Regions from separate parts of the Cupriavidus malaysiensis genome, predicted to be linked through region 2. Evidence: riboswitches for the same ligand, from Rfam matches in the RefSeq annotation. Region 2 holds a riboswitch; the other holds the start of a gene.
What was found. Region 2 has a riboswitch for glycine ahead of gcvT (glycine cleavage system aminomethyltransferase GcvT). Riboswitches for the same ligand answer to the same signal wherever they lie in the genome.
Positions count from the first base shown of each region.

Region 1 (15,524 bases), on a different replicon from region 2:
CATGACCTTCTTCCCGGTCGCGGTGGAGCCCGTGAACGAGACCTTGGCCACATCGGGGTGGGAGGTCAGCAGGCTGCCCAGGTCATTGCGGTCGGTGATCACGTTGAGCACGCCCGGCGGGAAGATGTCGGCGGCCATGGCGCCGAGCTGCAGCGACGCCACCGGCGTGGTCGGCGCGGGCTTGAGCACCACCGTATTGCCCATCAGCAGCGCCGGCGCGATCTTGTAGGCGGCGATCAGCACCGGGAAGTTCCAGGCGGCGATCGCCGCCACCACGCCCAGCGGCCGGTGATGGACCTCGATGCGATGGGTGGCATCGTCCTGCACCACGGATACCGGCAGGCTCAGGCCGGCGATGTGGCGCACGAAGGCCTGCGCGAACGCCAGTTCCTGGCGTGCCTCGGCGAGCGGCTTGCCCTGCTCCAGCACCAGCGTCGCGGCAAGGTCCTCCGCATTGGCCTCGAGGCCGTCGGCGAAGCGCAGCAGCAGCGCGCGGCGCGCCTCCAGGCCGAGCGCGGCCCAGGCCGGCTGGGCCGCCTTGGCTGCCGCCACGGCCGCATTGGCCTCGTGCTCCGTGGCGCGCGACACGGTGGTGAACACCTCGCCGGTGGCGGGATTGACCACCTCGAGTTCCGCGCTGCCGCGCACCAGCTTGCCGCCGATCAGCAATCCTGCGATGTCTTTCATGTCCTGGTCTCCTCGTTGGTTCTTTCTTGTGCTGCCGAGTGATTGAGCTATTGAGCTATCGAGCTATCGAGCTGTTGTTCGGTGAGGACCTGTGCGGCCCTGAACGACGGGACGGCACGCGGCCACCCACGCCCCGAGCACAATGCAAAGCGCGTGCCTGCCGCGCCGCCTGCCCTGGCACACGCGGCGCCAGGCGGCTGGAAGGGGCTGCGCGCACGCCGCGCCGTGGAGATGCCCTGCGCGGCGGCGCGACTTGAGACACCGGCGACAGCCGTGGTGTCTCAGGAGCGGGCACTGTCTCGCGCCGGTGAGACAGGCAGCCGCGTGCCTTGCCTGCGGTGGGCACGTGGCACTGGCATCGGCAGGGGACGGGGGAAACGGAAAGCCGCTGAGGAGCGGCGAAGAGGACAGGACGGCCGCGCTGGATGCGCTGGATGCGCTGGATGCTGGATGCTGGATGCTGGATGCTGGATGTGCGAGATGCACGCTGCGTGCGCGGCCGGCGCAAGGCACGCCGGGGCACGCCGGCGCGCGCTCACCTGGCGCGTTCGCTCAGCCGCGCTGCAGCCGCGCCAGCTTGCGGTACAGCGTGGCGCGCGAGATGCCGAGCACGCGCGCCGCCTGCGCGCGGTTGCCGCCCAGCTCCGACAGCGTGCGCTCGATCGTCTCGCTTTCCAGGTCGGCCAGCATGGTGGAGCGCGCCGGGACCGCAGCGGCAGCAGCGGTGGCAGCGCCTGGCGCGGCCGGCATGCCGGCCTGCAGGTGCGCGACGGGCGGCGCCACGGCCAGCGCGGCCGCCTGCGCCAGCCAGGTCTCGTCGAAGTGCTCGCGCCCCACCGTCTCGCCGCCGCCGGACAGCGCCAGCGCCGCGCGCAGGGCCTGGTGCAGTTCGCGCACGTTGCCCGGCCAGGCATGCGCCATCAGCAATGCCATCACGTCCGCATCGAGACGCTTGCGCCGCCCGCCGGCGAGCGCGTCGACCTGCGCCTGGATCAGTTCGGCCAGGTCGGTGCGCTCGCGCAAGGCCGGCACCTGCACCGAGAGGCCGTTCAGGCGGTACAGCAGGTCCTCGCGGAAGGCGCCGGCGCGCACCAGCGCCGGCAGGTCGCGATGGGTGGCACAGATCACCGAGATGTCCACCGGGATCGCGCGATGGCCGCCCACGCGCGTCACGCTGCGATCCTGCAGCACGCTCAGCAGGCGCGCCTGCAGCGCCAGCGGCATGTCGCCGATCTCGTCCAGGAACAGGGTGCCGTGGCTGGCCTGCTCGATCTTGCCGATGCTGCCGCCCTTGCGGCCGCCGGTGAAGGCGCCCTCCTCATAGCCGAACAGCTCGGCTTCGGCCAGCCCTTCCGGGATCGCCGAGCAATTGAGCGAGACGAAGGCGCGGCCCGGCCGGCTGGCCTCGTGCAGCGCGCGTGCCAGCATGCTCTTGCCGGTGCCGGTTTCGCCCAGCAGGATCACCGGCACCTGCTCGCGCAGGACCGTGGCCGCCTTGCCGAACAGCCGCGCCAGCCTGGCGTCGGCCAGCACGCAACCCTGCGCCGCGCCGGCGGCCGCCGGCGTGGATGGCCGTGGCGCGCCCGCGCCCGGCGTCGCGGCCTGCGCCCGTGTTGGAGCCGGCGCAGGCTCCAGCGCGACGAAATAGCGCTCGCCCCCACGTCCGTTCAGCGTCGCCGCGCCCGCCGCGCCGGCGGCCGCAGCGCGCAGCCCGCCGGCAAAGACCTCGTCGAGCGCGCGCGGCGCCCAGGTCCCGCCCGGCCGCCCCAGCATCTGGCGCGCCGCGCGGTTGGCCGCGACGATCACGTCGTCGCGCGAAATGGCGACGATGCCTTCGGCGGGCGTGCCCAGCATGCGCGGATCGTGGTGCAGGCGCAGGATGCGGCAGCCGGCCATGCCGGCGTACATGCGGTTCTCGATCGACATGGCGGCGGCCTGCACGCGGCTGAGCGCGTAGGCCGGCAGGTCGATGCCGAAGCCCGTGATATCCAGCACGCCGACCAGCCTGTCGTGCGGATCATGGATGGGCGCCGCCGCGCAGACCACGTCGATCAGTTCTTCGAGATAGTGCTCGCCGCGGCGGATCTCGATCGGCAGGCCGCCTTCGCTCAGCACGCAGGCCGGCGCATTGGTGCCCAGCGCCGCCTCGCTGACGCGCTTGCCGCCCACCAGCGCGCGCGCCTGCGACGGCCCGGCGCCCCCCTGCACGGTGGAACTGACGATCACGCCTTCGGCGTTGGTGCAGAACACCAGCCAGTGGCGCGACGGAAACGCGCCCGCCAGGATCGCCATATCCTCTTCGGCGCAGGCGATCAGGGCCTGGTGCTCCGCTTCGAGCCGGCGCAACTGGCTGTGCGTGACGAAGTTGGTGCCGAGCGCGCGGTCGCCCGGGCGCAGCCCGTAGGTGGCGGCACGCTGCCAGGAACTGGCGATGCGCTCGGGGATGGTGCCGGGCGGCACCAGCCGGCCGTCGAAGAACTGGCGCCGCGCGGTGCGCACGTCGAGGGGAAGGCTGTCTGCGGCTTGCCTCATTGGGGGGCTGTCTCCGTGCGGCTTGTTATGTTGTGCCCGGCGGCGCGCATCGCGCGGGGCGGCGCCCGGGTGGTGGATGACTTTAGGTGAGGCCCCGGGCGATTTCAAGCGCGCCGGCGCGCGCCTGCTCGTTTTCCCCGAGGCCGCCGGCGCGGCGCGTGCGGCCACCGTCTCGCTTCGATCCACGCGGTGTCTCAGGATGAGACAAGCGGGTCGGCACAGCGTCCGCACACCGGCCGCCGCCGCGCCCGCCCCGCCTCGCCCGGCGTGCTGCCCGCGCCACCCGGCGCGGGGGCTTGCCGCCCGGCTCAGGCCCATGCTATGGTGCGCGTTCCAGGAGAACGGAGCATCCCGGCAGGCTGCCGGTGCCGCTCCTACCGAAGGCGTACCCCCGAAACGCTCAGGTGCAACAGACTGGATACCGAACCAACTGGAGAGCGTCGCGGCAGGCTGGCAGACACCAGCGCCGGCGGCCGCCGAAGGGGCAAGCCGAAGTCCGGGTGGACCAGGCGAATCTCTCAGGCAAAAGGACAGTGGGGGCAGGCGTGCGACACCGCACGCCTGCCCCTTTTTGCTTTCCTGGAGCCAGAGAAATGAAAGTCATCGTGATGGGCGCGGGCGTGATCGGCGTGGCCTCGGCCTGGTATCTCGCCAAGGCTGGCCACGAAGTGGTGGTGCTCGAACGCAATGCCGGCGCGGCGCGCGAAACCAGCTTCGGCAACGGCGGCCAGATCTCCGTCAGCCATGCCGAACCCTGGGCCAATCCCGCCGCGCCGTGGAAACTGCTGCGCTGGCTGGGCAAGGAGGATGCGCCGCTGCTGTTCCGCCTGCGCGCCGATCCCGCACAGTGGTCCTGGGGCCTGAAGTTCCTGCGCGAATGCTCGGCGCGCCGCTCCACCCACAACATGATCCAGCTGCTCAACCTGGGCACCTACAGCCGCGCCAGCCTGCAGGCGCTGCGCGCCGAAACAGGCATCGAGTACGACCACCTCAGCCGCGGCATCCTCCACTTCTACACCAGCGCCAAGGAGTTCGATGCCGCCATCGAGCCGGCCCGCATCATGCGCGAGCTCGGCTGCGAACGCCAGGTCATCGGTGCCGACGAAGTGGTGCGCATCGAACCGGCGCTGGCCGCCATCGCGCCGCGCCTGGCCGGCGCCACCTACACCAGCGCGGACGAGTCGGGCGACGTGCACCGCTTCACCACCGCGCTGGCGGCGCGTTGCGAGGCGGCCGGCGTGCGCTTCCGCTACGGCGTGCGCGTGCAGCGGCTGCATGCCGACGGCGGCGGCATGCGGGCGGTGGAATATGCCGACGACAGCGGCGCCTACCAGCTCGAAAGCGCCGATGCCTACGTGCTGGCGCTGGGCAGCTTCAGCCCGCTGCTGGCGCGGCCGCTGGGGATCAAGCTCGATATCTATCCCGCCAAGGGCTACTCGGCGACGCTGCCGGTGCTCGATGCGGAACGGGCGCCCAGCGTCAGCCTGACCGACGACGAGTACAAGCTGGTCTTCTCCCGCTTCGGCGACCGCCTGCGCATCGCCGGCACGGCGGAGCTTAACGGCTATGCGATGGAACTCAATCCGCTGCGCTGCGAAGCCATCGTGCGCCGCACGCTGGAGATCTTCCCGGGCATGAGCCGCCCGGAACTGGCGCGCTACTGGACCGGACTGCGCCCGGCCACGCCGGGCAACGTGCCGTACATCGGCGCCAGCAGCGTGGCGGGGCTCTACCTGAACACCGGCCACGGCACGCTGGGCTGGACGCATGGCTGCGGCTCCGGGCGCGCCATCGCCGACATCATCAGCGGCCGCGCCCCGGAGGTGGACTTCGCCTTCAGCGGCGCCCTGCCCCAGCGGCGCGTGGCAGCGGTGGCGGCCACCGGCGCCAGCGCGCGCTGAGCGCCGGCGCAAACGCTGTCTATCCGTCGCCCGAAGGCTTGTGGCAGGAAGCGGGCGACGGGAGGGCGTCTCAGGGCGCCGCCGCGATCACCTCGGCGACGGCCGCCGTCAGCTTGCGCGCGTAGGGCACGTGCAGGAACTCGTTGGGACCGTGGGCATTGGACTTCGGCCCCAGCACGCCGCACACCATGAACTGCGCCGACGGGAAGCCGGCCTGCAATGTGTTCATCAAGGGGATGGTGCCGCCCTGGCCGATATAGGCCAGGTCATGGCCGAAGTGGGTGCGCGAGGCCGTGTTCATGGCCTGTTCCAGCCAGGGCGCCAGGCCGGGCGCGTTCCAGCCGTTGGCCGCGCCGGCGGCGGGCTTGAAGGTGACCTTGGCGTTGTAGGGCGGGTCCAGTTCGAGCAGGGCCTTGAGATCGGCCGCCGCCCGCGCAGCGTCGACCAGCGGCGGCAAGCGCAGCGACAGCTTGAAGGCCGTGCGCGGGCGCAGCACATTGCCGGCATCCGCCAGCGACGGCAGGCCGGCGGCGCCGGTGACCGACAGCGAGGGCCGCCAGTTGGCGTTGAGCAGCACTTCCTGCGGATCGGCCACCACCGGCAGCACCGGCCGGCCGTCCTGGCCGCACGACCAGGGCATGCCCTTCCATACCGCCTCGCCGAGGATGCGCGCGGCCGCCTCGGTCTCGCGCAGGCGGTCGGCCGGAACCGGGCAATGGAAGGCGTCGGGCAGGATATTGCCGGTGGCGGCATCCTCCAGGCGCTCGAACAACTGGCGCATCACGCGGAAGCTGGACGGCGCGATGCCGCCATAGGAGCCCGAGTGGATGCCCTCCTCCAGCACCTCCACTTCGAGGTCGCCCACCACCAGGCCGCGCAGCGAGGTGGTCAGCCACAGCTGGTCGTAGTTGCCGGCGCCGGAATCCAGGCAGACCACCAGGCCGACCCGCCCCAGGCGCTGGCGCAGCGCGTCCACATACGGCAGCAGGTCATAGCTGCCGGATTCCTCGCAGGTCTCGATCAGGCCCACGCAGCGCGGGCGCTCCACGCCCTGCGCATCGAGCGCGGCCAGCGCCGCGATGCTGGCGTAGACGGCATAACCGTCGTCGGCGCCGCCGCGGCCGTAGAGGCGCCCGTCCTCCATCTTGGGCGTCCAGGGGCCGAGGTCGCGGCGCCAGCCGTCGAACTCGGGCTGCTTGTCGAGGTGGCCGTACAGCACGATGGTCTCGCTGCTGCCCGAACGCGTGGCGGGCGTCTCGAAATAGAGCAGCGGCGTGCGCCCGGGCAGGCGGATCACTTCCAGCTTGAGGCCGCGCACCGGCTGGCGCTCGACCCAGGCGGCGGCATCGGCGACGACGCGCTCCAGGTGGCCGTGGCGGGCCCAGTCGGCGTCGAAGGCAGGACTCTTGGCGGGAATGCCGATGTAGTCGGTCAGCGCGGGGACGATCTCGTCGTTCCACTTGCGCTCGACGAAGTCGCGCAGCGCGGCGCTGTCGGGCGCGCGGGTCGGTGCAGCCGTGTCGGTGGTCATGGTGCGTCCTGGCAGGTGGGAAGCGGCGCAGGCGGCCGGTGCGAGGCATTGTCGCACAGCGCCGCCCGCGCACGGGACGCACGGCCGCGGAACGCCGCGGCCAGGGTTGGGGCCTCAGGCCGCGGGCATCAGACGTCGATGGCCGAGTCCGACTTGACCTTGCGGCGCAGCTCGAACTTCTGGATCTTCCCGGTCGAGGTCTTGGGCAGCGGCCCGAAATAGACCGCCTTGGGTACCTTGAAGCCCGCCAGCAGCGAGCGGCAGTGCGCCATCAGTTCCTCGGCGGTGACGCTCGCGCCTTCCTTCAGCTCGACGAAGGCGCATGGCGTCTCGCCCCACTTGGCGTCGGGCTGGGCGACCACCGCCGCCGCCAGCACCGCGGGATGGCGGTACAGCGCGTCTTCGACCTCGACCGAGGAGATGTTCTCGCCGCCGGAGATGATGATGTCCTTGCTGCGGTCCTTGATCTTGACGTAGCCGTCAGGCATGCACACGCCCAGGTCGCCGGTGTGGAACCAGCCGCCGGCGAAGGCTTCGCGCGAGGCCTTCTCGTTCTTGAGATAGCCCTTCATGCAGATATTGCCGCGGAACATGATCTCGCCGATGGTCTCGCCGTCGGCCGGCACCGGCTCCATGGTGTCGGGATCCAGCACCGCCACCTGCGACTGCAGGTGGTAGCGCACGCCCTGGCGGGCCTTCATCACCGCACGTTCTTCCTGCGACAGCGCCGTCCAGCTGTCCTGCTCGGCGCACACCGCGGCCGGGCCGTAGACCTCGGTCAGGCCGTAGACGTGGGTCAGGTCGAAGCCCATGGCCTCCATCTGCGCCAGCACCGCGGCCGGCGGCGGCGCGCCCGCCACCATGCCGCGCACCGGCCCGCGCAGCCCTTCGCGCCAGGCCGCCGGCGCGTTGACCAGGGCGGTATGGACGATGGGCGCGGCGCAGTAGTGAGTCACGCCTTCATCGCGCATCAGGTCGAAGACCAGCTTGGGCTCGAACTTGCGCAGGCAGACGTTGACCCCGGCGCGGGCCGCCACCGTCCACGGGAAGCACCAGCCGTTGCAATGGAACAGCGGCAGCGTCCACAGGTAGACGGCATGCTTGGGCATGTCCCATTCGAGGATGTTGGAGACCGCGTTGATGGCCGCGCCGCGGTGGTGGTAGACCACGCCCTTCGGGTCGCCGGTGGTGCCCGAGGTGTAGTTCAGGGCAATGGCATCCCACTCGTCGTCCGGCAGGCGCCAGGCGTATTCCGGGTCGCCGCCGGCGAGGAAGCTCTCGTAGTCGGTCTCGCCGAAGGGCTGGGCCGGCACGGGGCCGAGCGCGTCATGCACGGCGATCACCTTCAGGCCGGGCACTTCCAGCGCCATCTGGCGCGCCACGTCGGCGAACTCGGTGTCGGCCAGCAGCACGCGCGCCTCGCCGTGGCGCAGCATGAACAGCAGGTTGGCGGCGTCCAGGCGGATATTGAGCGCATTGAGCACCGCGCCCGCCATCGGCACGCCGAAATGGGCCTCGATCATGGCCGGGGTGTTGGGCAGCAGCGCCGCCACGGTGTCCCCCTTGCCCACCCCGGCCGCGGCCAGCGCGCTGGCCAGGCGGCGGGTGCGCGCGTAGGTGTCGCGCCAGTTCTGCCGCACCGGGCCGTGCACGATGGCGAGCCGGTCGCCATACACTTCGGCAGCGCGGGCGATGAAGTCGATGGGAGTGAGGGGAACGAAATTGGCCGGGTTCTTGCCCAGGCCCGTCTCGAAGTCGGTCGGCATGCTTGGAGTCTCCACGTGCGCCGGCGCGGACCGCGCCCGGCGCTGTTACTTTTTGCGCTGCAAGGCTATCATCGCACACGCCGCCGCACTGTCGCCTGGATGACAGTGCGCCGCGCGCGCCGCATTCCGCCGCTTCCAGCGCTTCCGCCGTCCTGTCGCCGCCACCGCCTTGCCAGCCGCTTTCCGCCTGCCGCCGCCTGCCGCCATGACCACCGAGCCCCCGTCCGCCGACCCCGGCCCTGCCCCGCAGGCCGCCGCCGTGCTCGCCGGCCATGCGTGGTTCGACGCGCTGGCGCCGCACCACCAGGCCCTGGCGGCACGGCAGACCCTGGTGCAGGACTACGCGGCAGGCGCCTACATCGCCCGCCGCGGCGAGACCTCGCGCTACTGGATCGGCGCCGACACCGGCCTGATCAAGCTGGCGGTCTATACCGCCGATGGCCGCGGCTGCACCTTCTCCGGCGTACCGGCCGGCGGCTGGTGCGGCGAAGGCAGCGTGCTCAAGCGCGAACCGCGCCGCTACGACGTGATCGCCATCCGCGATTCACGCGTGCTGCTGGTGCCGGACGATGTATTCCATACGCTGCTCGGCGAAAGCCTGCCCTTCGCCTCCTTCGTGGTGCGCCAGCTCAACGAACGCATGGGGCAGTTCATCGCCATGGTGCAGAACGACCGCCTGCTGGGCGCCGACGCGCGCGTCGCCCAGGCCATCGCCCAGCTCTTCCATCCGGCGCTGTATCCCCGCACCAGCGCCGTGCTGGAACTGTCGCAGGAGGAAATCGGCCTGCTCACGGGCCTGTCCCGCCAGCGCGTCAACCAGGCCCTGCGCCGCCTGGCCGCCGACGGCATGGTCGACCTGTCCTACCAGAGCATCCGCGTGACCGACCTCGAGCAGTTGCGCCGCTTCGGGCTGTCAGCGCTATGAGCGCTATGAGTGCTATGAGCTCTCTACCGCGCGGCCGGCATACAATGCCGGCACGGCGCGCCTGAAGCGCGCCGGCTTCCCGACCCGTCATGGCCTTCCAGATCCCCTCCGAACTTCGCCTGAGCCGGCTGCGCTTCCCCTTCGCCGTGCGCGTGGAAGCCGTGCGCGGCGTGGCACGGCTGCGCGATGCCAATGCGCGGCGCGAGGTCCGGCCCGGCGATCCCTTCGTGGTCCCCGCCTTCGCCCACTTCGACTGCGACCTGCAGGCCGGCCCCGGCCGGCCGGTGGAGCTGACGCTGACCGCGGTGCCCGACCAGGCCTGCCCGCGCATGCTGCTGGCGGGCGGGCAGGAAAAATACTGGTCACGCGCGCTGGCCCATGCGATCTTCCTGCAGCCCCGCCTGGCCTGGAACGCCACGCTGGCCGCCGAACGCTGGCACGTGGCGCCGCGCCTGGTGCGCGCGCGGCTGTTCGCCGAGGGCGAGGCACTGCACGCCCTGCTGCGCGAGCAGCGCGTGGCGCACGCGCTCTATGCGCTGGCGGTGCCGGGGCTGCCGCCCGACACCGCCACGCCGGCCGGCCTCGGCCGCCTGGCCCAGGCAGCCGGCCTGCGCGACGCCGCCACGCTGGCCAACGCCTGCGCCAACCTGCACGGCATGCACCCCGCCTGCCTGCTGGCGGCGCCCGGCGCGCCGGCGGCCGCGCGCACGCTGCCGGGCTGGCATCCGGCCGCCGCCTGAGGCGGCGCAGCGGCGGAACGGCTCAGCGGCGGCCGGAAAATCCGGCGCCCTCCTCCGGTCGTCGCCAGCGGTGCACGCGGGCGCAGGCAAGGTCCGTCAACGTGAGCCCCATCACGCATGCCCGCCACGGAGGCGCCAGCCCGGCCCGCCTGCCCCCTACTCCAGCGTGATATGGTGCGCCCGGATCAGCGCGCCCCACTTGGCCTGTTCGCGCCCGACGAAGGCGGCGAAGCCGGCGCGGCTGTCGCCCATCGGCTCCAGGCCGAGATCCTGCATCTGCTTGACGACCGCCGGGTCCTTGAGCGCGGCGACGATGGCGGCGTTCAGCTTGTCGACCGTGGCGGACGGCGTGCCGGCCGGCACCACCACGCCTTGCCAGGCGAAGGCGGTGAAGTCCGCCAGGCCGGCCTCGGCGAAGGTCGGCACGTTGGGCAGCACCGCGGCGCGCTGCTCGGCGGGCAGCGCGATGGCGCGGATGCGGCCGGCGCGGATCAGCGGCGCGGCGGCGGACAGGTCGGCCATCATGAAGTCGACCTGGTTGCCGGCGAGGTCCTGCAGTGCCGGCGGCGTGCCCTTGTAGGGCACGTGCACGGCCTGTGCCTTGAGACGGTCGAGCATCAGCTGGGCGCTCAGGTGGTGCGGGCTGCCGGTGCCGACCGAGGCGTAGGTGGCCTTGCCGCCGTCCGCTTTCAGCCACTGGATGAATTCGGCCAGGGTATGGGCCGGCACGCGCGGGCTGGTGACCAGCACCACCGGCAGCCGCACCAGCGGCGTCACCAGGGTGAAGTCGGCCTTGGCGTCATAGGGCAGCTTGGGATAGAGCGCGGGGTTGAGCACCAGCGTGCCCTGCCCCGCCGTCAGCAGCGTGGCGCCGTCCGCCTTGGCGCGCGCCACGTCCTGCGCGGCCAGGATGGTGGCGCCGCCCGGCTTGTTGTCCACCACGATGTTCTGCTGCAGCACCGGCGAGATCTTCTGCGCGACGATGCGGGTGGCGAGGTCGCTGCCGCCCCCCGCGCTGTAGGGCACCACCCAGCGCGCGGGCGGCTCGGCCCGCGCGGCCGTGATGCCGCCGAGGCCGAGGCCGAGGCCGGCCACCAGGGCGAGCGTGCCGAGCCTGGCGCGGCGGCGGGAAGGGAAATGGCGCTGGCGCTGTGCTGCCGGCATGGTCGTGTCTCCTTGGAATAGGGCGTTGTTCTGTGTCTTGGCCCCTGGCGCGGCAGGGCGGGCGTCAGTAGGTCTTGTCCTGTGCCGCTCCGGCGGCGGCGGCGGGCGGCGCCGCCTTGAACTGCGCGGCCAGCGCCTCGGCGCCGCGGGCCAGCACGGTGGTGTCCACGCCGACGGCGGTGAAGCGCGTGCCGAGGTCCATGTAGCGGCGCGACTGCGCCGCGTCGCCGCTGAGGATGCCGGCCGCCTTGCCGGCGGCGCGGATGCGCGCGATGGCATCGGCGATGGCCTGCAGCACCTCGGGGTGGCCGGGGTTGCCCAGGTGGCCGAAGTCGGCGCTGAGGTCGGAGGGGCCGATGAAGACGCCATCGACGCCCTCGGTGGCGAGGATGCCATCCAGGTTGTCCAGCCCGGCGCGCGTCTCCACCTGCACCAGCACGCACATCTCTTCGTTGGCGCGCGCCAGGTAGCCGGGCACGCGGTTCCAGCGCGAGGCGCGCGCCAGCGCGGCGCCGACGCCGCGCACGCCCTGCGGCGGGTAGCGCGTGGCGGCCACGGCGGCGGCCGCTTCCTCGCCGGTCTGCACCATCGGCACCAGCAGCGTCTGCACGCCGATGTCGAGCAGTTGCTTGATCAGCACCGCATCGTTCCAGGCCGCGCGCACCACCGGCCGCACCGGATAGGGCGCCACGGCCTGCAGCTGGGCCAGGATGGACGGCACCGTATTGGGCGCGTGCTCGCCGTCGATCAGCAGCCAGTCGAAGCCGGCGCCGGCCAGCAGCTCGGCGGTGTAGGGGCTGGCCAGGCCCAGCCACAGGCCGATCTGCTGCTCGCCCGCCTGCAGTGCGCGCTTGAAGGTATTGACAGGGAAATCCATGGGGAAACTCCTCGGGCCGCACGCGGCCCCGGTGCGGGGAGCGCGGGTGGCGCGCTCAGGCGAAATGGCAGCCGACCGTGCCCAGCGGGCCGTAGTCGACGTGGAAGGTGTCGCCCGCCTGGGCCACCACCGGGCGGGTGAAGGAACCGCCCAGGATCACCTCGCCGGCCTCCAGGCGCACGCCGAAGGGATGCAGCTTGTTGGCCAGCCAGGCCACGCCGTTGGCCGGGTGGTTCAGCACGCCGGCGGCCACGCCGGTCTCCTCGATCACGCCGTTGCGCGACATGATGGCCGAGACCCAGCGCAGGTCCACGTCGAAGGGCCGCACCGGGCGCCCGCCCATCACCACGCCGGCGTTGGCCGCGTTGTCGGAGATGGTGTCGAACACCTTGCGCGGGCGCTTGCTCTCGGGATCGATGGACTGGCTGCGCGCATCGATGATCTCCAGCGCCGGGATCACGTACTCGACCGCGTCATAGACGTCGAACAATGTGCAGTTCGGACCCGCCAGCGGCTTGCCGAGGATGAAGGCCAGCTCCACCTCCACGCGCGGCATGATGAAGCGGCCGGTGGGGATCTCGCCGCCTTCGTGGAAGAACATGTCGTCCAGCAGGGTGCCGTAGTCGGGCTCGTCGATCTGCGACGACATCTGCATCGCGCGCGAGGTCAGCCCGATCTTGTGGCCCTTGACAGTGCGGCCTTCTGCCAGTTTCAGCGCGACCCATTCGCGCTGGATCGCATAGGCATCCTCGATGGTGATGTCGGGATGGTCCAGCGAGATCTGGCGGATCTGGACACGGGTCTTCTCCGCCTGGTTCAGGCGTTCCGCCACCTGGCGGATCAGTTCGGGACTCAGCATGGGGACTCCGGCGGCGCGAGCGCCGCGACAATGAACGGATGGGCCGGCTCGGCGTGCCTCAGCCGGCCTTCTTGAAACGGGCGTGCACGTTGTTGTGCTTGTAGCTGCCGCCCTCGTTGAACTCGGCCAGTTCCATCGACAAGGCCAGGTAGCGCCTGGCGTAGAGTTCGGCGAAATGCTGCTTGATCGCCTCGAACAGCTCGTCGCAGGCCTTCTTCTTGACCGCTGCCTCGCGCCCGGCGCCGATCTTCAGCGTCACGTGGACGAAGGCGTAGTCTTCCTCCCCGTCGGCCATGCGGTAGTCCGCCAGCGCGATGGCGCGCGAGCGGATGCCGCCGATGGGAAACACCCCGCCCTGTGCGATCAGGGTGTCGTTGATGGTCTTCAGCAGTGCCGGCACATCGGCTTCGGCACGGATATTGTCGGTGTACTCGACGATGACATGAGGCATGGCAGTGCTCGCGGAATCTCGGCAAAGGATCAGGGCAGCGGAAAGATCGCGTTGATCTGGCCGGTACCCGAACTGGTGAAGTAGTCGGTGACGATCTCCACCGGCTTGTCATAGGCGTCCCAGCCCAGCAGCCCCAGCAGCATCGCCGTGTCGTGCATGCCGCCCTCGCCCACGCACAGCTCGTTGTACTCGGGCAGCATGCGGCAGAAGGTGGCCCAGTCGCCCTGCTTCCACAGCTCGACCACGCGCAGGTCGACCTGCTTGTAGAACTCGCGGCTGATCTGGTGGATGCTCTCTTCCGGGCTGTTGTTGTCGTTGAAGCGGTGCGACAGCGAGCCGCTGGCGAGAAAGGCCACGTTGGCATCGCTCTTCTCGATGGCCTCGCGCAGCGCGACGCCGAAGCGGCGGCTCTCGTCGAGCTGGTGCCAGGCGCACCAGCCGGCGATGGAGACCACCTTGAAATGCTGGTCGCCGTTCATGTAGCGCATCGGCACCAGGGTGCCGTACTCAAGCTCCAGGCTGCCGATCTCGTGCGCACGCGTCATCACGCCGTGCTCGCACGCGGTCTGGGCGATCAGGCGGCCCAGCTCCGGGTTGCCCGCATAGGCATAGGCCATGTCCTTGATGAAGTGGGGCAGCTCGTTGCTGGTGTAGATGCCCTCGAAGCGCGCGTTGCAGTTGACGTGGTAGCCGGCGTTGACCAGCCAGTGCACGTCGGACACCACGATGGTGTCGACGCCCAGCTCGCGGCAGCGGCGGCCGATCTCCCGGTGCCCGGCGATGGCCGCCGCGCGGCAGCCGTGGTGCTTGCCGGGCAGCTCCGACAGGTACATCGACGGTACATGCGTGATCTTGGCGGCCAGCGAAAGCTTGCCCATGGTCTTGTCTCCTTCCTGTGGCGCCGTGCCTGCCGGCCTGCGCCTTGTCTGCCTTGCTTGCCGGGTTCCGGCCAGAGCGATGGCCCTTATCCTTCCTGCTGCCTGCTTCCTGCTTCCTGCTTCCTGCTGCCTGCTCCCCTCTCGCGCCCGCGGGAGAGCGGTCGGGGGTGAGGGCCGGCATTCGGCAGTACGACGGCGTTCACCTCATGCCAGCGCCTGCCCACTGCCCATTCCCCCCGGCCCTCATACCCCCCACTTGGGGATATGGTGGCTGCCCATCGAAATACACACGTTCTTCACCTCGGCAAACACTTCGAAGCTGTACTCGCCCCCCTCGCGCCCGGTGCCGGATTCCTTGGTGCCGCCGAAGGGCTGGCGCAGGTCGCGCACATTCTGGCTGTTGACGAAGACCATGCCGGCCTCGATGCCGCGTGCCAGGCGGTGCACCTTGCCCACGTCCCGGGTCCAGATATAGGAGGCCAGGCCGTAGCTGGTGTCGTTGGCCTGCGCCAGGCCGTCTTCCTCGTCCTTGAACGGGATCAGGCAGGCCACGGGCCCGAAGATCTCTTCCTGCGCCACGCGCATGCGGTTGTCGACGTCGGCCAGCACCGTCGGGCGCACGAAGTTGCCGTGTTTCAGGTGCGCGGGCAGGCCTTCGGGCAGTTCGGGGCCGCCGGCCAGGATGCGCGCGCCTTCCTGTTCGCCCAGACGGATGTAGCCGGTCACCTTTTCCCAATGCTGGCGCGTGATCATCGCGCCGACATGGGTCTGCGGGTCGGTCGGGTCGCCCACGCGCAGGCGCGCGGCGCGCTCGGCAAACTGGCGCACGAATTCGTCGTAGACGGTCTCCTGCACGAAGATGCGCGAGCCGGCGGTACAGCGCTCGCCGTTGATCGAGAAGATGGTGAACAGGGCCGCGTCGAGCGCGCGCTCGAGGTCGGCGTCGTCGAACACCAGCACCGGCGACTTGCCGCCCAGTTCCATCGAGAACTTCTTCAGGCCGGCGCGCTCGATGATGCGCTTGCCGGTGACGGTGCCGCCGGTGAAGGAAACCGCGCGCACGTCCGGATGGCGCACCAGCGCGTCGCCGGCCGTGGCGCCCAGGCCCTGCACCACGTTGAGCACGCCGGGCGGCACGCCGGCTTCCAGCGCCAGCATGCCGAGCTGGTCGGCGGTGAGCGGCGACAGCTCGGACATCTTCAGCACGGCGGTA
Region 1 covers NZ_CP017755.1:2,065,952-2,081,475, forward strand. The annotation lists gene BKK80_RS28685 (aldehyde dehydrogenase family protein) at 1-687, opposite strand, end outside; gene BKK80_RS28690 (sigma-54-dependent Fis family transcriptional regulator) at 1,240-3,219, opposite strand; glycine riboswitch at 3,640-3,763, shown strand; gene BKK80_RS28695 (D-amino acid dehydrogenase) at 3,813-5,120, shown strand; gene BKK80_RS28700 (M20/M25/M40 family metallo-hydrolase) at 5,191-6,651, opposite strand; gene BKK80_RS28705 (acyl-CoA synthetase) at 6,780-8,417, opposite strand; gene BKK80_RS28710 (Crp/Fnr family transcriptional regulator) at 8,623-9,342, shown strand; gene BKK80_RS28715 (AraC family transcriptional regulator) at 9,432-10,082, shown strand; gene BKK80_RS28720 (Bug family tripartite tricarboxylate transporter substrate binding protein) at 10,239-11,246, opposite strand; gene hpaI (4-hydroxy-2-oxoheptanedioate aldolase) at 11,311-12,123, opposite strand; gene hpaH (2-oxo-hept-4-ene-1,7-dioate hydratase) at 12,179-12,982, opposite strand; gene BKK80_RS28735 (5-carboxymethyl-2-hydroxymuconate Delta-isomerase) at 13,041-13,433, opposite strand; gene hpaD (3,4-dihydroxyphenylacetate 2,3-dioxygenase) at 13,463-14,311, opposite strand; gene hpaE (5-carboxymethyl-2-hydroxymuconate semialdehyde dehydrogenase) at 14,555-15,524, opposite strand, start outside.
Region 1: another riboswitch for glycine. It lies ahead of BKK80_RS28695 (D-amino acid dehydrogenase); the one in region 2 lies ahead of gcvT (glycine cleavage system aminomethyltransferase GcvT).

Region 2 (15,524 bases):
GCCTTCGATGCCGCCCATCATGGCCGCCTCGAACAGCGAGACCTTGGCCTGGCCGGCGAAGGTGCCCAGCACCTCCAATGTGGTATTGCCGACGCCGCGCCGCGGCGTGGTGATGGCGCGGATGAAAGCAGGGTCGTCGTCCGGATTGGCGATCAGGCGCAGGTAGGCGCAGATGTCCTTGATTTCCGCCTTGTCGAAGAAGCTCTGCCCGCCCGACAGTACATAGGGAATGCGTTCGCGGCGCAGGATCTGCTCGAACAGGCGTGCCTGGTGATTGCCGCGGTACAGGATGGCATAGTCGCGGAACTGCGCGCGGCGCTCGAACTTGTGGGCCGACAGGCGGAACACCACGGACTCCGCCTCATGCTCCTCGTCGTTCATCGGGTTGATGGCGACCGGGTCGCCCATGCCGTGCTCGCTCCACAACTTCTTGTCGAACAGCTTCGGATTGTTGGCGATGACGGCGTTGGCCGCTTCGAGGATGCGCACCGTGGAGCGGTAGTTCTGCTCCAGCTTGATCACTTTCAGGTCGGGGAAATCGGTCTGCAGCAGGCGCAGGTTGTCGAGCGTGGCGCCGCGCCAGCCGTAGATGGCCTGGTCATCGTCGCCGACCGCGGTGAAGGCCGGCGCGCGCAGGTGCGAGCCACCCGCCAGCAGCTTGAGCAGCTGGTACTGGCAGGCATTGGTGTCCTGGTACTCGTCGACCAGGAAGTAGCGCAGGCGGTTCTGCCACTTCAGGCGCACCGTCTCGTCGCGCGCGAACAGTTCGGCCGGCAGGCGGATCAGGTCGTCGAAATCCACCGCCTGGTAGGCATGCAGCGTGGCCACGTAGTTGCGGTAGACCAGCGCGGCCTGGTGCTGGTCGGCATCGGCGGCCTGCGCGATGGCCGCTTCGGGATCGACCATGCCGTTCTTCCACAGCGAGATCGTGCCCTGCACGCTGCGGATCAGCTTCTTGTCGGTGGTGCCGAGCTGTTCCTGCACCAGCCCGAAGCAATCGTCCGAGTCCATGATCGAGAACTGCGGCTTCAGGCCCACGTGCTCGGCCTCGGCGCGCAGGATCTGCACGCCGAGCGAGTGGAAGGTACAGACCGTCAGCTGCTTGAGCGGCAGACGCTTGCCTTCGCGCGTGGTCTTGCCTTCCATCAGCTTGCCGATGCGCTCCTGCATCTCCTTCGCCGCCTTGTTGGTGAAGGTGACGGCGGCGATGTGGCGGGGCTCGAAGCCCTTGTCCTCGATCAGGTGGGCGATCTTCTGCGTGATCACCCTGGTCTTGCCCGAGCCGGCGCCGGCCAGTACCAGGCAGGGACCATCGAGATAGCGGACAGCTTCGGATTGGGCGGGATTGAGTCCGTGGGTCATGCGCGGGAAGACAGCGTGGATGTGTGACGGGAACGGCCGGGCCGCGGATGCGGTGCGGCGTGTGCAGGATCCGGCGCGCCTCGGCACCGTGCAAGCGAAGGATGTTAACACGCGCCGCCGCCAGGCCAGGCTGCTCGACGAGGCCTTTGTCCCCGGCCGTCATGTAACGCGCCGTAATGCTCTGTAATGAAAAGTAATGGCCGGGATCGCGTCCCGGATGGCGGTCTCTAAGAAGGATAGAGAGCTTGTATGACGGCTGCTCCAACACTGCTTCAACCAGGTGTGGCCTCATCATCACATGGGAGCTGTCCTATGCGAACACAGAAGCGAGCACGTCCGGCCCTGGCCAAGGCCATCCTGATCAGCACCACGCTGGTGGCGTTCGCCGGCTGCGCGGACATGTCGCCCAAGCAGCGCAACACCGCCATCGGCGCCGGTATCGGCGCGGTCGGGGGTGCAGTGCTGACTGGCGGCGATGCGCTGGGCACCGTCGGCGGCGCGGCCGTGGGCGGTGTCATCGGCAACGTCACCACCCCGAACCGCAGGGGCCGGTGAGCCCTGCCCCGCCGGCCCGGGGCGCGTTGACAAAGCGGGGGGCGTCCCGTACATTGCGCGCATCCGGCCGGGAGAGCGCGCGAGGCATCGCGCCGCCGAAGGGGTATCACCCGAAAACTCTCAGGCACCATGGACTGGTCGGATCGGCGGGCAATATGCACACGATGCACGCCGTACTCTGGAGAGCGACACCCGCCATCGTTCGCATGAATGACGGTGAGCGTGTCCACCGAAGGGGCGCGCAGGGCCCGGTTCCGCCAGGAGCCACCCTGTAATCTCTCAGGTATCGAGGACAGAGGGGTCATCCGCCGCAGCGGATTCGCAGCACGACGCGCGCGAGCCATGCGGCGGATGGCCCTTTTTTCGTTTTCGCAACCGCAGAGATCCGTCCCCGAGGAACCCATGACGCTCCAGGCCACGCCCCTCAATGCCATCCACCGCGCCCTCGGCGCCCGCATGGTCGACTTCGGCGGCTGGGACATGCCGGTCAACTACGGCTCCCAGATCGAGGAACACCACGCCGTGCGCAGCGACGCCGGCATGTTCGACGTCTCCCACATGTGCGTGGTCGACCTCGCCGGTCCCCACGTGCGCGCCTTCCTGCGCGGCCTGCTGGCCAACAACGTGGACAAGCTGCAGACGCCGGGCAAGGCGCTCTACTCCTGCATGCTCGACGACAAGGGCCACGTCATCGACGACCTGATCGTCTACTTCTTCGCCGAAGACCGCTTCCGCCTGGTGGTCAACGCCAGCACCGCACCCACCGATATCGAATGGATCCGCGCCCGCAATGCCGCCACCGGCAGCGGAGTCGCGATCACGCCGCGGCGCGCCGACAACGCCCCCGCGGGCGTGGCGCCGCTGGCCATCGTCGCGGTGCAGGGCCCGAACGCGCGCGCCAAGGTATGGGGCGCCTTCCCCAGCACCCAGCCGAGCGAAGCGCTCAAGCCCTTCAACGCCCTCGTGGTACAGGACCCGGCCATCGGCGAAATCATGGTCGCACGCACCGGCTACACCGGCGAGGACGGCTTCGAGCTGGTGGTGCCGGCCGACAACGTCGCCGCGGTGTGGGAAAAGCTGGATGCCGCCGGCGTGCGCCCGGCCGGCCTGGGCGCGCGCGACACGCTGCGCCTGGAAGCGGGCATGAACCTGTATGGACAGGACATGGATATCCACACTTCGCCGCTGGATGCGGGCCTGGCCTGGACCGTCGACCTGCAGAGCGAACGCGACTTCACCGGCAAGGCCGCCCTGCTGGCCGACGGCCAGAAGGCCGCCTTCGCCGGCCTGGTCCTGCGCGACAAGGGCGGCGTGCTGCGCGCCCACCAGACCGTCGTCACGCCCGCCGGCAACGGCGAGACCACCAGCGGCACCTTCAGCCCGACCCTGTCCCTTTCGATCGCCTTCGCCCGCCTGCCGCTGGGCGCGCAACCCGGCGACAGCGTCGAAGTGGAGATCCGCGGCCGCAAGCTGGCGGCGACTGTGGTTAAACTGCCGTTTGTGCGCAATGGCAAGGCACTCGTGAGCTGACGCTCGCAACGGTCAAACAAGGTCAAGAGCCAACGGTCATGGCGCGCCCGCGCGCGGGCGCGCCCAGAACAGACGAACCAACCGAATCCGGAGAATCCACATGAACTTCCCCCCCGAACTCAAGTACACCGAGTCGCATGAGTGGGTGCGCGTCGAAGCCGACGGCACGCTGACCATCGGCATCACGGACCATGCGCAGGACGCGCTGGGCGACATCGTCTTCCTCGAGCTGCCCGAAGTGGGCCGCAGCGTCGGCGCCGGCGACGCGCTGGCCGTGGTCGAGTCGGTCAAGGCCGCCTCCGACATCTACGCGCCGGTGGCCGGCGAGGTCATCGCCATCAACGACGCCGCCAGCGCCGAGCCGGAGAGCGTCAACGCCAACGCCTTCGAGGCCTGGCTGTTCAAGCTGAAGCCGGCCAACGCCGACGACGTCAACGGCCTGATGTCGGCCGACGCCTACAAGGCCAGCGTCGGCGCCTGACGCCGCGCGGCCCCGGCGACGGGGCCGCCGAGACCGAACGACCGCGCGGCGGCCGGCCGACCACCGGCGCCGCGCCTGACGAGACCCCTGCCATGAATGCCCCGCTGCCCATGAACGCCGCCCACGCCCGTCCCACGCTGGCCGAACTGGAGGCGCGCGACGCCTTCGCCGGACGCCACATCGGCCCCGACGCCGCCGAACAACAGCACATGCTGAAGGTGCTCGGCTACGACAGCCGCGCCGCGCTGATCGACGCCGTGATCCCCGCCGCCATCCGCCGCCGCGACCCGCTGCCGCTGGGCGAGTTCGCCGAGCCGCTCAGCGAGGAAGCCGCGCTGGCCAGGCTGCGCGCCCTCGCCGGCAAGAACAAGGTGTTCAAGAGCTTCATCGGCCAGGGCTACTACGACACGCATACACCCGCCGTGGTGTTGCGCAATATCTTCGAGAACCCGGCCTGGTACACCGCTTACACGCCCTACCAGCCCGAGATCTCGCAGGGCCGCCTGGAAGCGATGCTGAACTTCCAGCAGATGGTCACCGACCTGACCGGCCTCGACATCGCCAATGCCTCGATGCTGGACGAGGGCACCGCCGCCGCCGAGGCGATGACGCTGCTGCAGCGCGTCAACAAGCATGCCTCGCAGACCTTCTACGTCGCCGACGACGTGCTGCCGCAGACGCTGGAAGTGGTACGCACGCGCGCCAAGCCGCTCGGCATCGAGGTCAAGGTCGGCCCCGCCGCCGAGGCCGCGGGTGCGCATGCCTTCGGCGTGCTGCTGCAATATCCCGGCGTCAACGGCGACGTCAATGACTACCGCGCCATCGCCGACGCCGTGCATGCCGCCGGCGGCCTGGTGGTGGCCGCCGCCGACCTGCTCGCGCTGACCCTGCTGGCCGCGCCCGGCGAATGGGGTGCCGACGTCGCGGTGGGCAACTCGCAGCGTTTCGGCGTGCCGCTCGGCTTCGGCGGCCCGCACGCCGGCTACATGGCGGTCAAGGACGCGTTCAAGCGCTCGATGCCGGGCCGCCTGGTCGGCGTGACCGTCGACGCGCAAGGCAACAAGGCCTACCGCCTGGCCCTGCAGACGCGCGAGCAGCACATCCGCCGCGAGAAAGCCACTTCGAACATCTGCACCGCGCAGGTACTGCTGGCGGTGATGGCCTCGATGTACGCGGTCTACCACGGCCCGGCCGGCCTCAAGCGCATCGCGCAGCGCGTGCACCGCCTGACGGCGACGCTGGCCGCCGGCCTGGAAGCACTTGGCTTCGCGCGCGCCAATGCCACCTTCTTCGACACACTGACGCTCGAGACCGGCTTCAACACCGAGGCCATCCATGCCGCCGCCAGCGCGCGCGGCATCAACCTGCGCCATGCCGGCGCCACCCGCGTCGGCGTATCGCTCGACGAGACCGCCACGCGCGAGGACGTCATCGCGCTGTGGGAGATCTTCTCGCATGGCAAGCCCCTGCCGGCCTCGCTCGCCTTCGATGCCATCGAGGCCGCGGCGCAGGACGCCTTCCCCGACGGCCTGGCCCGCCAGAGCGCCTACCTGACGCACCCGGTGTTCAACACGCACCACGCCGAGCACGAGATGCTGCGCTACCTGCGCATGCTGGCCGACAAGGACCTCGCGCTCGACCGCACCATGATCCCGCTGGGCTCGTGCACGATGAAGCTGAACGCCACCAGCGAGATGATCCCGGTGACGTGGCCCGAGTTCAGCCGTATCCACCCGTTCGCGCCGCTGGACCAGACCGTCGGTTACCGCGAGATGATCGACCAGCTCGAGGCGATGCTGTGCGCCGCCACCGGCTATGCCGCCGTCAGCCTGCAGCCGAACGCCGGCTCGCAGGGCGAGTACGCCGGCCTGCTGATCATCCACGCCTACCATGCCAGCCGCGGCGAGAGCCACCGCGACATCTGCCTGATCCCGTCCTCGGCGCACGGCACCAACCCGGCGTCGGCGCAGATGGCCGGCATGAAGGTGGTGGTGGTGGCCTGCGACGAGAACGGCAACGTCGACCTGGACGACCTGGCGAAGAAGGCCGAGCAGCACAGCAGCAACCTGGCGGCCATCATGATCACCTACCCGTCCACGCACGGCGTGTTCGAGCAGGGCGTGCAGCAGATCTGCGAGATCGTGCACCGCCACGGCGGCCAGGTCTACGTGGACGGCGCCAACATGAACGCCATGGTCGGTACTGCCGCGCCTGGACAGTTCGGCGGCGACGTCTCGCACCTGAACCTGCACAAGACCTTCTGCATCCCGCACGGCGGCGGCGGCCCTGGCGTGGGCCCGGTGGCGGTCGGCGCGCACCTGGCGGACTTCCTGCCCAACCAGGACAGCGTGGGCTACCGCCGCGACGACAACGGCATCGGCGGCGTGTCCGCCGCGCCATTCGGCTCGGCCAGCATCCTGCCGATCTCGTGGATGTACGTCGCCATGATGGGCTCGGCCGGCCTGACCGCCGCCACCGAGAATGCCATCCTCGCCGCCAACTACGTCGCCAAGCGCCTGTCGCCCCACTACCCGGTGCTGTACACGGGCCAGCACGGCCTGGTGGCGCACGAGTGCATCCTGGACCTGCGTCCGCTGCAGAAAATCACCGGCATCAGCAACGAGGACGTGGCCAAGCGCCTGATGGACTACGGCTTCCACGCGCCGACGATGAGCTTCCCGGTGCCGGGCACGCTGATGATCGAGCCGACCGAAAGCGAAGCGCTGCACGAGCTGGACCGCTTCATCGACGCGATGATCGCCATCCGCAAGGAGATCGCGCGCGTGGAAGACGGCAGCTTCGACCGCGAGGACAACCCGCTCAAGCACGCCCCGCACACCGCCGCGGTGGTGACTGCCGACGCCTGGCCCCACCGGTACACGCGCGAGGAAGCGGCCTACCCGCTGGCGTCGCTGCGCACGCAGAAGTACTGGCCGCCGGTCGGCCGTGCCGACAACGTGTACGGCGACCGCAACCTGTTCTGCAGCTGCGTACCCATCGGCGAGTACGCGCAGGACTGAACGGCCGGGGCCGGAGCCGGCTCCGGCCCGGCCCCACGCAGGAATCCGGAGTCAGGAGTCGCGATGTGGAACCTGAGTGCTCCCTGGTGGGAGTTCGTGCTGCGCGGGCTGATCGTCTACGGCAGCGTGCTGGTACTGCTGCGCGTGACCGGCAAGCGCCAGATCGGGCAGCTCACGCCCTTCGACCTGGTACTCCTGCTGGTGCTGTCCAACGCGGTGCAGAACGCCATGAACGCCGGCGACAACTCGGTCACGGCGGGGCTGATCCTGGCCGTCACGCTGGTTGCGGCCAACCTGCTGCTGGCCACGCTGACGGCGCGCAGCCGCCGCTTCGAGCGGGTGGCCGAGGGCCGGCCCGAGGTACTCGTCCACGACGGGCGGGTCTACCATGAACTCATGCAGCGCGAGCGCATCACCCGCGACGACCTGCACAAGGCGCTGCGCCGCGCCGGCTGCGAGCGCCTCGGCGACGTGCACGTGGCCATCCTGGAAACCGACGGCAGCATCAGCGTGCTGGTGCACCGGGAAGCGCCGGCGACGCCGCGCGAGGCCGCCGGCTCGCTGTGGCACCAGGGCGCGGCGGACGACGACACGGTCTGAGGCGGACAGGGCCCTCACCCACCACCACGGCTGACCGCCATCCGGCGATCCGCCAGGCCATCGAGAAGGAGACTATCGTGGCTGTCAGCGTCTTCGACCTGTTCAAGGTCGGCATCGGCCCCTCGAGTTCGCACACGGTCGGCCCCATGCGCGCGGCCGGCCTGTTCGTCCATGGCCTGGAGCGCGACGGGCTGCTGTCGCGCGTGGCCACGGTGCGCGTCGAGCTGTACGGCTCGCTCGGCGCCACCGGCAAGGGACACGGCACCGACCGCGGCGTCATCCTCGGCCTGATGGGCGAAAGCCCCGACACCGTCGATCCCGACGGCATCGCCGCACGGCTGGCCGCGCTGCGCGCCGGCGGCCGCCTGGCGCTGCTGGGCCGGCACGAGGTGCCCTTCGTCGAGAAGGAACACATCGCGTTCTACCGCCGCGAGGCCATGGCGGAACACCCCAACGGCATGAAGTTCCATGCCTTCGACGCGGCCGGGGCCACGCTGCGCGAGGCGCGCTACCTGTCGGTCGGCGGCGGCTTCGTGGTCACCGCCGGCGCGCCCAATACGCAGGTGCTGGAGGCCGAGCGCCAGCTGCCCCATCCGTTCCGCAGCGGGCGCACCATGCTGGAGATGGCCGCCGCCAGCGGCAAGTCCATCGCGCAGCTGATGCTGGAGAACGAACTGGTCTGGCATGGCGAAGCCGAGGTTCGCGCCGGCCTGCTGCATATCTGGGACGTGATGCAGGCCTGCGTCGCGCGCGGCTGCCGCACCGACGGCCTGCTGCCCGGCCCCTTCCAGGTGCGCCGGCGCGCCCCTGAACTGTTCCGCCACCTGACCGAACGCGCCGAGCGCGCCTTGTCGGATCCCCTCTCCGCGCTGGACTGGGTCAACCTCTACGCCATCGCCGTCAACGAGGAGAACGCCGCCGGCGGCCGCGTGGTGACCGCGCCGACCAATGGCGCCGCCGGAATCATCCCTGCCGTGCTGCACTACTACGACCGCTTTGTGCCGGGAGCCAGCGCACAAGGCGTGGTGGACTTCCTGCTCACCGCCGGCGCCATCGGCCTGCTCTACAAGCTCAACGCCTCCATCTCCGGCGCCGAGGTGGGCTGCCAGGGCGAGGTCGGCGTGGCCTGTTCGATGGCGGCCGGCGCGCTCGCCGCGGTGCTGGGGGGCAGTCCGGCCCAGGTGGAGAATGCCGCCGAGATCGGCATGGAGCACAATCTCGGCCTGACCTGCGATCCGGTCGGCGGCCTGGTGCAGATCCCCTGCATCGAGCGCAACGCGATGGCCGCGGTCAAGGCGGTGAATGCCGCCCGCATGGCCCTGCGCGGCGACGGCATGCACTATGTGTCGCTCGACTCGGTGATCAAGACCATGCGCGAGACCGGCGCCGACATGAAGACCAAGTACAAGGAGACGGCACGCGGCGGCCTGGCCGTGAACATCGTCGAGTGCTGAGCACCGGCGCGCCGGAGCGATGGGCGGCGGGCGCGGCGGAAGCAGGCCAGGCGGGCGGACAGGGCGAAGCGGACGAAGCGGACGGAAAGCACGAGTCTGCACTTTTTGCTAGGCTGGCGTCCTGCCCGCCTTCGCCGCGCCGCGGCGGGCAGGTGCAGCACGCGCCCGGCGCGGCCTCTCTTGCGACAACGAACGGGATCACCCCATGATCAAAGTCAGCATTCTCTATCCGTACCAGGAAGGCGGCAGGTTCGATTTCGACTACTACCAGTCGCGCCACATGGCGCGCGCCGACGAGCTGTTCCGCAGCGCGCCAGGCTACCGCGGCTACGCCATCGAACGCGGCCTGGGTGGCGCCGCCCCGGGCTCGGCACCGGCCTACGTGGCCATGGGCCACTTCCTGTTCGACGATGCCAACGCCTTTGCCGCCGCCTTCGGGCCGCACGCGGCCGAGCTGCAGGGCGACATCCCCAACTACACCGACGCCAGGCCATTGATCCAGCTCAGCGAGGTGCTGCTGCCGCGCTGAGCCGGGACGCGCCGCCGGCCGGCGCCACCTCCCGTGCGGCCTGAAATGGCCCCGCACTGGCCGCCACGCTGGCGCGCGGCGAGTTCGCGCCGACCGTCAATCTGAACGTGTCCTTCGCCCGGTCGCCTCTGCGCGACCGGGCGCGTGGTCCGGCGCGGCAGGCGTCAGGGACGCAGCAGCCCCGGGAAACTCAGGAGGCCCAGCTGTCGCAGCTCTGCCGCACCGTGTCGCGCAGGCTGCGCGATTCCGCATAGGTCCGGCGCAGCCAGCGCTGGTCGCCGCTGCGGCTTGCCGCCAGCGCGCGGATATTGGCCAGGGCCTCGAGCGAGCCGAGCGCCTCGGCATGCGGCACCAGCGCATCGCAGATCGACAGGATGTGATCGGCGATCGGCACCCGCGTCAGCTCGTTGGGATGCACATACTCGCCCTCCAGGCCGAAGCGGCAGGCCTGGAAACGGTTGAAGGTGTAGACCAGGTAGTCGTCCTCCTGCGGCATGAAAGGGCGCGCCAGCAGCAGGTAGCGCGCCAGCGCCTGGATGTAGGCGGCGATGTCGCAGGCCTGCCGCACCGTCAGCGGCGTGTCCATCACGCGGACTTCGATGGTGCCGAATTCCGGCTTGGGCCGGATGTCCCAATAGAAGTCCTTCATGCTCTCGATCACGCCGGTGGCGTGCATCTTGTTGAAGTAGGCGGTGAAGGCGTCCCAGGTCAGCACGAAGGGCGCGCGCCCGCTCATCGGGAACGCGGAGACCGAGTTCAGGCGCGCCGAGGCGAAGCCGGTGTCGACGCCCTGCACATAGGGCGAGGATGCCGCCAGCGCGATGAAGTGCGGCACGTAGCGGCCGATCGCATGCAGCAGGTAGAGCGACTCGTCGGCGCTCGGGCAGCCGATGTGCACATGCTGGCCGAATACCGTGAACTGCTTGGCGAGATAGCCGTACAGCTCGGAGATGTAGCGGTAGCGCGGCGAGTCGGAGATGGTGCGTTCGGACCACTGCTGGAAAGGGTGGGTGCCGCCGCCGCAGATGCCCAGGTTGAGCGCGTGCGAGGCCTCGACCATCAGGTCGCGCATGGTGCCGAGTTCATCCAGCGCCTGCGCGTAGCTGTGGCAGATGCCGGTGCTGATCTCGATCATCGACGGGCTGATCTCTGGCTTGATGTCGCCCTCGTGGCGGGCGCCCTTGAGCGCGCGCAGCAGGTCGGGCGCAAACGGCGCCAGGTCATAGTCGTGCCGGTTGACGAGCTGCAGTTCCAGCTCGACGCCGAAAGTCAGCGCCTCGGAGTGCGTGAACGATTCCAGTGACATCAGTGCGCCCCTCCATTGCCATGGCCATGACTGTTGCCGCCACGCACCTCGCCGGCGAAGCGCAGGCCCAGCGCGGCCAGCGCGGGCGCCAGCAGCTGCTCGATGGCCAGCGTGCACAGGATGATGGCGGCCAACGGCTCGCCGGTGTCGGGATAGAGCCGCGCCACGGCGCTCATCAGCAGGAAGGCCAGCCCGGACATCGGCCCCAGCGCCAGCCCGAGCGCCATGCATTGCTTGAGGCTCAGCCCGGAGAAGGAGCCCAGCGTCACCACCCCGGCCAGCTTGGCGGCGTGGCGCAGCACCACCAGCACCACCGCCGCGGCACCGCCGACGGCCCAGTCGTGGGCCGTCAGCGGCAGGCCCAGCGAGACCACCATGACGATGATCAGCAGGCTGCCCGCACTGCCGAAGTGCGCCGGCCACACATGCGGCTGGCGGTCCTGGTGCTTGAACACCACGCCGGCCAGCATCAGCGTCAGCGGCATGGACAATTTTAGTACCTGCGTCAGCGCCAGCGCGAACAGCACCAGCCCTACCAGTACCAGGAAGCTGTAGTGATCGTCACTCGACATGCGCGCATAGATGGCGTGGCCGGCCTTGCCGACGCCCCAGGCCAGCGCGCAGGAGCCGACCAGCAAGTAGAGCGGGTGCAGCAGCGCGGCGCCCAGGTTGCCGTACTCGGAGTGCAGCCAGCCGGTGGCGAGCTGCACGATGATGGCCGCATAGATGCTGTTGAGCGCGGCCAGGGCCAGCAGGCGCTCGGTCACCTGGCCCTCGGCGCGCAGTTCGTTCTTGAGTTGCAGCACGATGGTGGGCGAGGTGCTCACCGCGATGCCGCCCGCCAGGATCGCCACCGCCGGCACCACGCCCATCCACTGCAGCACCGCCGCCACCAGGCCCCAGGTCAGCAGGCTCTCGAAGGCACTGGTGAAGAGCAGCCAGCGGTTGGCCCGCAACCAGGTGATGGAAAGGCGGTGGCCCAGCTCGAACAGCGCCAGCGCCAGCGCCATGTCGATCAGCACATGGGTCTGGGCCAGCATGTTCTCGTCGAGGATGCCGCGGCCCAGGGTGCCGGCGGCCAGGCCGGCAGCCGCATAGCCGATGATGCGTGGCAGGCGCAGCCAGGCGCGGCAGATCTCGCCGGCCAGGCCCGCGCCCACCAGCGCCAGCCCTACCCAGAACAGCCCGCCGGGGGCTAGCGGCAGGCTGGGAAACAGTTGGCTCAGTCCAGTCATGGCTGCCATGGTACTGGAAGCCCGTGACATTCCGTGTCGGAGTTTGTCCGACACCGCCCCCATCAGTGCGGCAACAGCCGCCAAGTTCGACCAAAAACCAGCCATCCAGCCGAAAAGGCCGGGGCAATGACGACTGTGCGGCCGCTCACACTCCCCACAGCTTCCACTTGGGACGCGTCGCCCGCAGCGCGGTCTCGACCTTGGCGTAGAGACCGCGGCTGCGCCCTTGCGCCGCACCGCGTGCGCGCGCCTTGCCGAAGTACTCCAGCGCAGTCTCGCGCCGCTCCATCCCCAGCGCGGCCTGCACCGCGACCAGGCAGGCCTCGGCATCCCAGTCGTCGCGCACGGCGAAGGCCGCGTCGAAGTCGGCCAGGGCCTCGGCATGGCGCTGCTGCTCGGTCAGGATCAGCGCGCGCTGCACGCGCGGGCCGGCCGCGTCGCGTGCATCGTCGCCGGCCAGCGCAATGGCCTGCTCGAACAGCGGGAACGCCCGCGCGCTGTCGCCGAGGCCGCGCCAGACCAGCCCGAAGCGGTTGAACAGCCAGGCATCCTCGACCAGCAGCGCACGGCGCTGCAGCGCTTCGATCTCCGCACACAGGTCGGCACGGTCGTGTTCGTGGGCGCCGACGGCGGCAGCCTGCAGCAGGGCTGCCAGATGCGCGCGCGCATGAGCCATGGCATGCGCCGACTCGCTGCGCGCCTCCACCGGCAGGCCATCCAGGCGCGTATCCATGTGGGCCAGCGCGATGCGCGCCGACTCGGTGGCCTCGCCGCCGCCGATGGCCAGCCAGGCCGCCATCAGGCGGCTGACCACCCAGCCGACGTTGGCCGGATCGCGCTCGACCGGGTAGCGGTTGAGCACCTCGCCGGCCGCTTCCACCGCCTTGTGGTGGTCGCCCGCCTCGGCGTAGCTGTCGAGCAGGTCGATCCACTGCGCGATGAACTCGCTGGCGGCAATGCCCTTGCGATGCAGTTCGATGCGCTCGGCCACGTGAGCCGCGCCGGCCGGCAGGCTGCGCGCCAGCAGGCGGCACAGCAAGGCGTACAGGTGGGGGTCGGCGTCGCCGCCATGGCCTTCCGCGCTGCCCTCGCCACCGTCGAAATAGTGCTCGAAGCGCTGCTGGCCCAGGCGCAGCGCCTGCACCAGCTGGGGCCGCAGCGCGGTCTCGGCCGCGGGCGTTTCGGCGATCAGGTCGGCCAGCGCCTCGGCCGCGCGGTAGTAGCCGGCCGCGTCCTGGGCCTGGGTATCGAAGGCGAAGCGCTGCCACAGCTCGCTGACCGCGGCGGCGTTGCCCGCAGCGGCGGCGGCCTGCTGGCGCCACGCCAGCGCGCGTACCTGCGCCTGCGGGTCGGGCTGCTGGCGCAGATAGGTGTCGAGGTCGTCGAGGGCACCGGCGATGTCGCCGACGCCATGCCGCAGCGGCGCGCGCAGGCGCCTGGCCTGCGGATGGTCCGGCGCTGCCGCCAGCACCTGGCCGGCCTGGTCGAGCGCCACCGCGTCGCCGCCCGCGGCGTCCATGCCGAGCAGGCCGGGGTTGTCCAGCGCGATGCGGCCGAGGCAAACCCGCAGCATCGGCTCGGCGCGCTCGCCCGCCGCGTTGACGTGTTCGACGCACAGCGGCAGGATCTCCTCCACGCCGAGATCGGGTGCGCGATACAGCAGCGCATACCAGAAGCGGCCGGCCTCGGCGAACTCGCCCAGGCGGAAGTGGGCCAGGCCGGCATGCAGCAGCGCGGTCCAGTCGCCCGTGGCGAGGCCGTTGCGGCGGGCCGCCTCGTGCAGCCAGGGCAGCGCTTCCCGGCAGCGGCCCTCGCTCATCAGCAACAGGCCGTAGCGCAGCACCAGCAGGCCGCGCGAGGCCAGGCGGTGGGCCGGCTGCAATGGCTGGCTCGACAGCGCCACCAGCGCCTCGTCGAGGATGGCGTAGGCGCGCGCCTTGTCACCACGGTCGAAGGTCAGCCGCGCCAGCAGCAGCACGTAGTCCACCACTTCCGGATGCGCGCGCGCTAGCTGGCCGGCGATCTGCAGCGCCTCGTCATAGCGCTCCGCGTTGGCCAGTTCGACGGCATGCGCGTAGCTCACTTCCTGCACGGACACGACAACTCCTTCTGCTCAATCTGAATGTGCGAGTGCGGATTATGCGCCAACGGCAGCACCAGCATCGCGAGCAATAGCGGCGAAAAAAAACGCCACCCCCTGCTGGAGTGGCGTTTTATGCCCTTGAGACGTGCGCTGGCTTACTTGCCGCCGACCGTCTGCAGCACGGTCCACTTGCCGCCCACGACCTTGTAGACGGTGATGCCGCCGTCCTTCAGGTCGCCGCGCGCGTCGTACGCCAGGGTCTTGGTGGTGACGCCCTGCATATTGGTCGCCGCCAGTACCGGCAGGTAGCGCGCCGGGTCGGCCGAGCCGGCCTTGATCATGGCCGTCATCATCGCGGTGGCGCCGTCGTAGGCATACGGCGAATAGGTCTGCACCTTGCTGCCGAAGCGCTTCTCGTACTTCTGCTCATATGCCTTGCCGCCCGGCATCTCGTCCAGCGGCAGGCCGGCCAGCGACACCACCGTGCCCTCGGCGGCCGTGCCGGCCAGCTTCAGGAAGTTGTCGGTCTTGGACATCTCGCCCGATACCATCGGCGACTTGATGCCCAGTTCCTTCATCTGCTTGGCCATCGGCGCGGACTGCGTCTCGGCGCCGCCGTAGAAGATGATGTCCGGATTGGCACGCTTGATGTTGGTCAGCACGGCCTTGAAGTCCACCGCCTTGTCGTTGGTGTACTCGCGCCGCACCACCTTGCCGCCGGCCGCCTTGGCCGCCTTCTCGAACTCGTCCGCCAGGCCCTGGCCATAGGCGGTGCGGTCGTCGACGATGGCGATGTTCTTGGCGCCCAGCTTCTTGACCACGAAGGCCCCGATCACCGAACCCTGCTGGGTGTCGGAGGTCATCATGCGGAAGGTCGTCTTGAAGCCCTGGCGCGTATACTCCGGCGCCGTCGCCATGGCGATCTGGGGGATGCCGGCGCGGTTGTAGACCATGGAGGCCGGGATCGTGGTGCCCGAGTTGAAATGGCCGAGCATGCCCTGGATGCCGGAATCCACCAGCTTCTGCGCCACCACCGAACCGGTCTTGGGGTCGGCCTGGTCATCCTCGGAGACCAGCACGAACTTGACCGGCTTGCCGCCGATCTTCGGCTTGGTGGCGTTCATGTCCTCGATGGCGAGCACCACGCCGTTCTGCATGTCCTTGCCATACTGCGCCTGGCCGCCGGTCATCGGCGCGGCGAAGCCCAGCTTGATCTCCTGCGCCTGCGCGAAGGCGGTGGTGGAGGCCATGCCTGCGGCGGCCAGGGCGACGGCCAGCGCCGTCTTGTGCAATGTCGAGTTCATCAGTTCTCCTTGGTCCCTTTGGGTCCCGATTGATGCCGCTTCCGGCAGTATGCGCGGAACGCCTT
Region 2 covers NZ_CP017754.1:107,983-123,506, forward strand. The annotation lists gene BKK80_RS00535 (UvrD-helicase domain-containing protein) at 1-1,362, opposite strand, end outside; gene BKK80_RS00540 (glycine zipper 2TM domain-containing protein) at 1,675-1,917, shown strand; glycine riboswitch at 1,976-2,064, shown strand; glycine riboswitch at 2,086-2,223, shown strand; gene gcvT (glycine cleavage system aminomethyltransferase GcvT) at 2,320-3,447, shown strand; gene gcvH (glycine cleavage system protein GcvH) at 3,548-3,928, shown strand; gene gcvP (aminomethyl-transferring glycine dehydrogenase) at 4,021-6,948, shown strand; gene BKK80_RS00560 (DUF421 domain-containing protein) at 7,012-7,548, shown strand; gene BKK80_RS00565 (L-serine ammonia-lyase) at 7,626-9,002, shown strand; gene BKK80_RS00570 (EthD family reductase) at 9,208-9,531, shown strand; gene BKK80_RS00575 (YbdK family carboxylate-amine ligase) at 9,722-10,837, opposite strand; gene BKK80_RS00580 (cation:proton antiporter) at 10,837-12,072, opposite strand; gene BKK80_RS00585 (tetratricopeptide repeat protein) at 12,218-14,170, opposite strand; gene BKK80_RS00590 (branched-chain amino acid ABC transporter substrate-binding protein) at 14,311-15,459, opposite strand.